Sphingosinicella sp. BN140058: one gene and its partner. Each later gene encodes a partner of the first gene's protein in a complex. Links are inferred from orthologs where the notes say so. Each region holds a gene or a part of one and is shown on either strand. Other genes may lie near its edges.

Region 1 (3,368 bases):
AAGCAGGAAATCATCAGCGACAACGCCCGTGGCAGCACGGACACCGGCTCCCCCGAAGTGCAGGTCGCGATCCTGACCGAACGCATTTCGAACCTGACCGAGCATTTCAAGACCCACGCCAAGGACAATCACTCCCGCCGCGGTCTGCTCATGATGGTCAACAAGCGCCGCTCTCTCCTGGATTATCTCCGCAAGGAAGACGAAGCGCGCTACCAGGCACTGATCGCGAAGCTCGGCCTTCGCAAGTAACACGAAGCGGCCCCGATCGGGGCCGCTTTGCATATCGGGCGCCTGCAATCCGGCAGCGCCCGATCGGACCAACTTAGGTCCATCAAGCCGGGCGACAGCGCCCGCAAGGCCCCGGCAGGAAAGCCGGGCCGCACAGGCCCCGGCCGCATAGGGCGGCCGGACGGAAGGAAATCACATGTTCGATACGAAGAAAGTGGAAGTCGAGCTGGGCGGAAAGACCCTCACGCTCGAAACGGGCCGCGTCGCCCGGCAGGCCGACGGCGCGGTGATCGCGACCATCGGCGAAACCGTCGTCCTCTGCGCCGTCACCGCGGCGAAGAATGTGAAGGCCGGGCAGGATTTCTTCCCGCTCACCGTTCACTATCAGGAAAAATTCTCGGCCGCCGGCCGCATCCCGGGCGGCTTCTTCAAGCGTGAGCGCGGCGCCACCGAAAAGGAGACGCTGACCAGCCGTCTCATCGACCGGCCGATCCGCCCGCTCTTCCCGGAAGGTTTCTACAACGAGATCAACGTCATCGCCCACGTGCTGAGCTATGACGGCGAGAACGAGCCGGACATCGTCGCGATGATCGCCGCCTCGGCCGCTTTGACCATCTCCGGCGTTCCCTTCATGGGGCCGATCGGCGCCGCCCGTGTCGGCTACAAGGACGGCGAGTATCAGCTCAACCCGAGCCTTGAGCAGGTCAAGGAAGGCGATCTCGATCTCATCGTCGCCGCCACCCACCAGGCGGTGATGATGGTCGAATCGGAAGCCAAGGAGCTTTCGGAAGAGGTGATGCTGGGCGCCGTGATGTTCGCCCACGACGCCAGCCGCAAGGTCGTCGACGCGATCATCAGCCTTGCCGAGCAAGCCGCCAAGGATCCGTGGGAGCTCGAAACCGGCGCCGACCCGTCGGCGCTGAAGAAGCAGCTGCGCGACATCGTCGGCGACGACATCGCCGCCGCTTATCGCACCACCAGCAAGTCCGAGCGCTCGAACCTGCTCAACGCCGCACGCGACAAGGCCAAGGCGGCGTTCGCCGAGGCGGAGCCGCAGCAGCAGCTCGTTGCGCAGAAGCTGGTCAAGAAGCTGGAAGCGGAGATCGTCCGCGGCGCCATCCTGAAGGACGGCCGCCGCATCGACGGTCGCGACACCAAGACCGTCCGCCCGATCGAGGCGATGGTCGGCTTCCTGCCGCGCACCCATGGTTCGTCGCTGTTCACCCGCGGCGAAACCCAGGCGATCTGCACCACCACCCTTGGCACCAAGGATGCGGAGCAGATGATCGACGGCCTCGACGGGCTGTCGTACCAGCGCTTCATGCTCCACTATAACTTCCCGCCTTATTCGGTCGGTGAAGTGGGCCGCTTCGGCGCTCCGGGCCGCCGCGAAGTCGGTCACGGCAAGCTCGCCTGGCGCGCGCTCAATCCGGTGCTGCCGACCCACGAGGAATTCCCGTACACGATCCGGGTCACCTCCGACATCACCGAGTCGAACGGCTCGTCGTCGATGGCCTCGGTGTGCGGCGGTTCGCTGGCGCTGATGGATGCGGGCGTTCCGCTTAAGCGTCCGGTTTCCGGCATCGCCATGGGCCTGATCCTGGAAGGCAAGGACTTCGCCGTTCTGTCCGACATCCTCGGCGACGAGGATCATCTCGGCGACATGGACTTCAAGGTCGCCGGCACGTCGGAAGGCATCACCAGCCTGCAGATGGACATCAAGATCGCCGGGATCACCCAGGAGATCATGAAGACCGCGCTCGAGCAGGCCAAGGCCGGCCGCGCCCACATCCTCGACGAGATGGCCAAGGCGCTCGATCAAACCCGCACCGAGCTGTCGGCGCATGCGCCGCGGATCGAGACGATGACGATCGACAAGACCAAGATCCGTGACGTCATCGGCACCGGCGGCAAGGTGATCCGCGAGATCGTCGCAACCACCGGCGCCAAGGTCGACATCGACGACGAGGGGATCATCAAGATCAGCTCGTCCGATCTGTCGCAGATCGAAGCGGCACGCCGCTGGATCCAGGGCATCGTCGAAGAGCCGGAAGTGGGCAAGGTCTACACCGGCAAGGTCGTCAACCTGGTCGATTTCGGCGCCTTCGTGAACTTCATGGGCGGCAAGGACGGTCTCGTCCACGTCTCGGAGATCAAGAACGAGCGGGTCGAGAAGGTCGCGGACGCCCTCTCCGAAGGCCAGGAAGTCAAGGTCAAGGTGCTCGAGATCGATCCGCGCGGCAAGGTTCGCCTGTCGATGCGAGTCGTCGATCAGGAAACCGGCGAGGAGCTGGAAGACACCCGTCCGCCGCGGGAGGAGCGTCCCCGTGGCGAGCGCAGCGACCGTGGTGATCGCGGTGACCGGGGCGGCGATCGCGGCCGTGGCCCGCGCCGTGACGGCGAAGGCCGTGGCGGACGCGGCGGTGATCGCGGTGGTCGCGGCGGCGAGCGCGGGGGTGAGCGCGGTGATCGCGGTCCCCGTCGCGAGCGCAGCGAAGGTGGCAGCAACGAAGGCGGCGATCCCGAATTCGCGCCGGCCTTCCTGACCCGCAACGACGATTAAGTTCGGGTCTCACCGACAAGAAGAAGGGCCGCCGGAGCGATCCGGCGGCCCTTTGTTTTTGTGGGGGTGGGTGCGCGTGCGTCGCGGCAGTTTCGCTTGCTCTCGTCTCAGCTCCGTTCGGGCTGAGCTCGTCGAAGCCCACTCCTTCTTACCCACAGCAAGGGGAAAGAGAGGGCTTCGACAGGCTCAGCGAGAACGGTGACTGGTGGAGAGGAACTCCGAATTATTGCGCCGCATTGCCGACACCATTGTCCGCCGATGCCGCGCCATTCCCCGCCTCAGCCAGCAAGGCATTCGCCTCGTTGTCGAGCGGGGCGATGGCGGCGTCGACGCCGTTGGAGGCATCGCGCTCCAGCACGTCCGCCTTGTTCTCGAGCGAGCGCGAGAGATTGTCGGCCTTGGCCTGGAGGTTTTCGGGCTCGTCGCTGCAGGCCGAAAGGGGCAGGCAGGCGAGAAGGAGGAGAGAAAGGCGGCGGGTCATCGGGGGCTCCGTGCAATGGCGTGACGCCACTCTCAGCATTCCCCGTCGGCCGGCGCAATCACGCGTCGCGTGGGCCGACTTCGAGGATCTCGATCG
Region 2 (3,235 bases), 130 kb from region 1 along the record:
ATCGTCGCGCGCGGGATCGTCCGCTCGGGAGTCTCGACATGTCCGGCGGGGATCGTTGCCGATTCGAAGCCGACCATGGCCCACAAGGTGAGCGCGGCCGTTGCGGTGACCGAGGCGAAGCTGATGTCCTCGGCCCGGAACGGCACGCTCGGTGCGGGGGTGGCGCTGGCGCCGACGCCGACCACGAGGGTGAGTAAGATCGCCGCCGCAAGCGGCAGCACCTTGAGGATCGTGGTGACCAGCTGCACGCCGCCGGCGCCGCGCAAGCTGAGGCAGTTGATCAGGGTGAAGGTCCAGACGAAACCGATCGCCGGCAGCACCGGCTGGGCCGCGAGTGCCGGCAGGAAGTGGCTGAGGTAGCTGACCGCCGCAAGCGCGATCGTCGCGACCGCGGTCCACACCGAGATCCAGTAGCTCCAGGCCACCGCAAAGCCGGGTGCGGGTCCGAACGCCTCACGGCAAAAGGCGTAAGGACCGCCGGCGCGCGGGAACCGACGGGCGAGCATCGCGAACACGTAGGCTAGGCACAACGCTCCGCCGATCGTCACCATCCAGCCGAAGATCGCGTTCCATCCATAAGGCGCCAGCTGACGGGGCATCAGAAACACGCCCGAGCCGATCATGTTGCCGATGACCAGGGCGAGGCAGATCCAGAAGCCGAAAACGCGTGTCTGGGGAGAGGCGGAGGACATGAAACGGGCCTATCGGCCCGGAAGGGGCGAATCCAGCGGGAAGCTCTCAACCCCGCAGGCACGTCCTTCGATGTCGAGCGACGCGACCCAGATCGATCCGCACGTCGGCTTCTCCGTATCCGCGAATACGCCGCCGTGGCACGCCGTCAATGTCGCCGACTTATGGATCTGGTCCACGCATGGCGCCGGCTCCGTCATCGAACAGGCCGTCATCGCTGGTGAGGTGCGGCTGCCCGATTAGCCCGTATAGATCGCCGCGGCTGGAGGTGCAGGCGCTACGATGTAGTCTGCACCGAATGGCGCGACCGGAACGTCAAAGACGAAATGGCCTGAAGCCCCTGCGGCAGCGTCTCTGGACGCCTTCCGCGAAATCCTGGTGCGGTCGAGAAGACTCGAACTTCCACGTCCTTTCGGACACAGCGACCTCAACGCTGCGCGTCTACCAATTCCGCCACGACCGCACGTGATTACCGCCGGAGCAAGCTACCCCGGTGGCTGGTAGGAGCGCGCCTCTAGCAAAGGGTCCGAAGACGCGCAATGCGCTTTTTGGAAGGCTGGTATTTCTCCTGATCAGTAGAGGAACATCGGCATTCCCTCGATGCGCATCAGCTTGGCGCGATAGGCGATCGGATCGTAGAGCCCGCCGACGTCGACGCTCTTGGTACCCTCGAGCAAGGTGCCGGCAGGCACATGCCCGTAATTGCCGCCTTTCAAGGTCACCATCCGGCCCTTCTCGCCGCGCTGCAGAAGCTGGATCGCAAGGCCGCCGAAGGCCAGGCCGACCATCCGGTCCATCGCATCGGGCTCGCCGGCGCGCATGAGATAGGCGAGCTCCTGGTGGACGATCCCGCAACCGAGCTGCTTCTGGATCGCGCGGCCGAGGCGATGGCCGATGCCGACATCGTCACGCTCGCTCGCCGGCTTGGAAAGCTCCGCGCCAGTCTCGCTGGTCTCGCCATGGATGCTCGCGCCCTCCGAGATCACGCACATGGCATAATGCGCCGGATTGGACGCCTTGTCCTCGGCCAGCAACGGCAACAGGCGGCCGAGATCCGCAGGCACTTCCGAGATGACGGTGCGATCGACCTGGGCGAGGAAACCGGCGAGCAAGGCGGTCTCGCCGCTGCGGCGTCCGAACAGCTCGATCACCCCGATCCGCTCGTGGCTTTCGACCGTGGTCCGAAGCGCGTTGATCGCCTCGACCGACCGGCTTACCGCCGTGGAGAAGCCGATGCAGTAATCGGTGCCGTAGACGTCATTGTCCATCGTCTTCGGGATCGAGATGACCGGCACGCCTTGATCGGCAAGATGCGCGGAGAAACGCAGGGTCCCGTCACCGCCAAGGGTAATCATCGCATCGATGCCCAGCGCGTCCAGCACGTGGAGCACCTTCGCGGTTTGATCTCCCGTCTTGAGCGTTCTCGGATCCAGCCGAGAGGTGTGGAGGATCGTGCCGCCCGTCCGATCGATACCGCGCACCCCGTCACGGGTCAGCGGCACGCTGCCGCTGGCGATGCTTTCGGGATCATCGGGATCGATGCCCAGCACCCCCTCCCAGCCGCGGCGGAAGCCCACCACCTCCCAGCCGAGATCGTCCGCGGACATCATGATCGAACGGATGCACGGATTGAGACCGGGTACGTCGCCGCCGCCGGTAAGGATCCCGATCCGCATCAGCCGCCGCGGCTCAGGCCGTCGGCCCGAAGCTGACCGCTATGGACGCGGCGTCTCGCGGCACATCCATATCGCTGCCGTTGATCGTGGTGCTCGCGCCCGGCTGCAGCTCCGGCACCGGGGCCGAGATGAAGAAGGCGTAGATCGCGCGACCTTGTGCATTCCGCACTTCGACCTTCACCGGAGGAACGCGTTGCACGATCCTCGTCGGATTGCTGATCGTGCCGGCCACCGAGAAGAATTCGTTTCCGCTCGCGAGCGTGCTTCGATGCGGCTTGAGGTCGATCTTAAGCGGGCTGCCGCTCGGCGCTTTGAGACCCAGCCGTCCGGCCGTACCCGGCACGCCATAATAAAGGATCGCAGCCGTTGCCGACAGCATCAGCGCGGCGGCGACGACTGCCAGGATGGTCAGCAGCCGCGCGCGATTGCGGCGCGGGCGGAACGGCGGCTCGTGCGCGAAGGCATCGAATTGCTGGGGGGCAATATCGGGCTCTTCAGGGCCGAGGATCGAGGAAGGGGGCCGGGGCGCGGCACGCGGCACCTCGTGTTGCTTGGCGTAAACGGGCTCGGTCGGCGTGGGCTGCGGCCGAGCGATCGGCGCTTCCTCCACCGGAGGCGCGGCCGCACGGGCGGCGACGGGCTGCGGCCCCGCATATCCCGGCTCCCGGGGAGGCGGCGGCGGCGGCGGGGCCGCGGCGGGCTGGGCATGGCTCGTCGAGGCGCGCGGCGGCGGCGGGTCCTGGAACCAGCTATGACGGCAATTGGCGCACCGCACCTGGCGCCCGGACGTTCCGACGGCGCTGTCGGGAACGACATAACGGGTTTTGCAGGCAGGACAGCTCAGGATCATGTGTTCAGGAAGGCCCGCT

What was found.
Region 2: pnp (region 1) and ETR14_RS10665 share a complex: the UniProt entries of both Bacillus subtilis proteins name them as parts of the possible RNA degradosome complex. The link is inferred for Sphingosinicella sp. BN140058 from one-to-one orthologs.

Annotation. Positions count from the first base shown.
Region 1 is NZ_CP035501.1:2,227,655-2,231,022, forward strand. Bases 54-3,107 are described here. They hold pnp (polyribonucleotide nucleotidyltransferase), read left to right. Parts: upstream 54-424; coding sequence 425-2,791; downstream 2,792-3,107. Other genes in these bases: rpsO (30S ribosomal protein S15), read left to right, coding at 54-249; ETR14_RS10035 (hypothetical protein), read right to left, coding at 3,015-3,107. In the rest of the region: more of rpsO, read left to right, coding at 1-53; more of ETR14_RS10035, read right to left, coding at 3,108-3,272; ETR14_RS10040 (GreA/GreB family elongation factor), read right to left, coding at 3,331-3,368. UniProt on the Bacillus subtilis protein: Involved in mRNA degradation. Catalyzes the phosphorolysis of single-stranded polyribonucleotides processively in the 3'- to 5'-direction. Necessary for competence development in Bacillus subtilis.
Region 2 is NZ_CP035501.1:2,362,306-2,365,540, forward strand. Bases 315-3,235 are described here. They hold ETR14_RS10665 (6-phosphofructokinase), read right to left. Parts: upstream 2,367-3,235; coding sequence 1,263-2,366; downstream 315-1,262. Other genes in these bases: ETR14_RS10655 (amino acid permease), read right to left, coding at 315-692; ETR14_RS28325 (hypothetical protein), read left to right, coding at 763-933; ETR14_RS10670 (zinc-ribbon domain-containing protein), read right to left, coding at 2,380-3,216. Outside these bases: more of ETR14_RS10655, read right to left, coding at 1-314. UniProt on the Bacillus subtilis protein: Catalyzes the phosphorylation of D-fructose 6-phosphate to fructose 1,6-bisphosphate by ATP, the first committing step of glycolysis.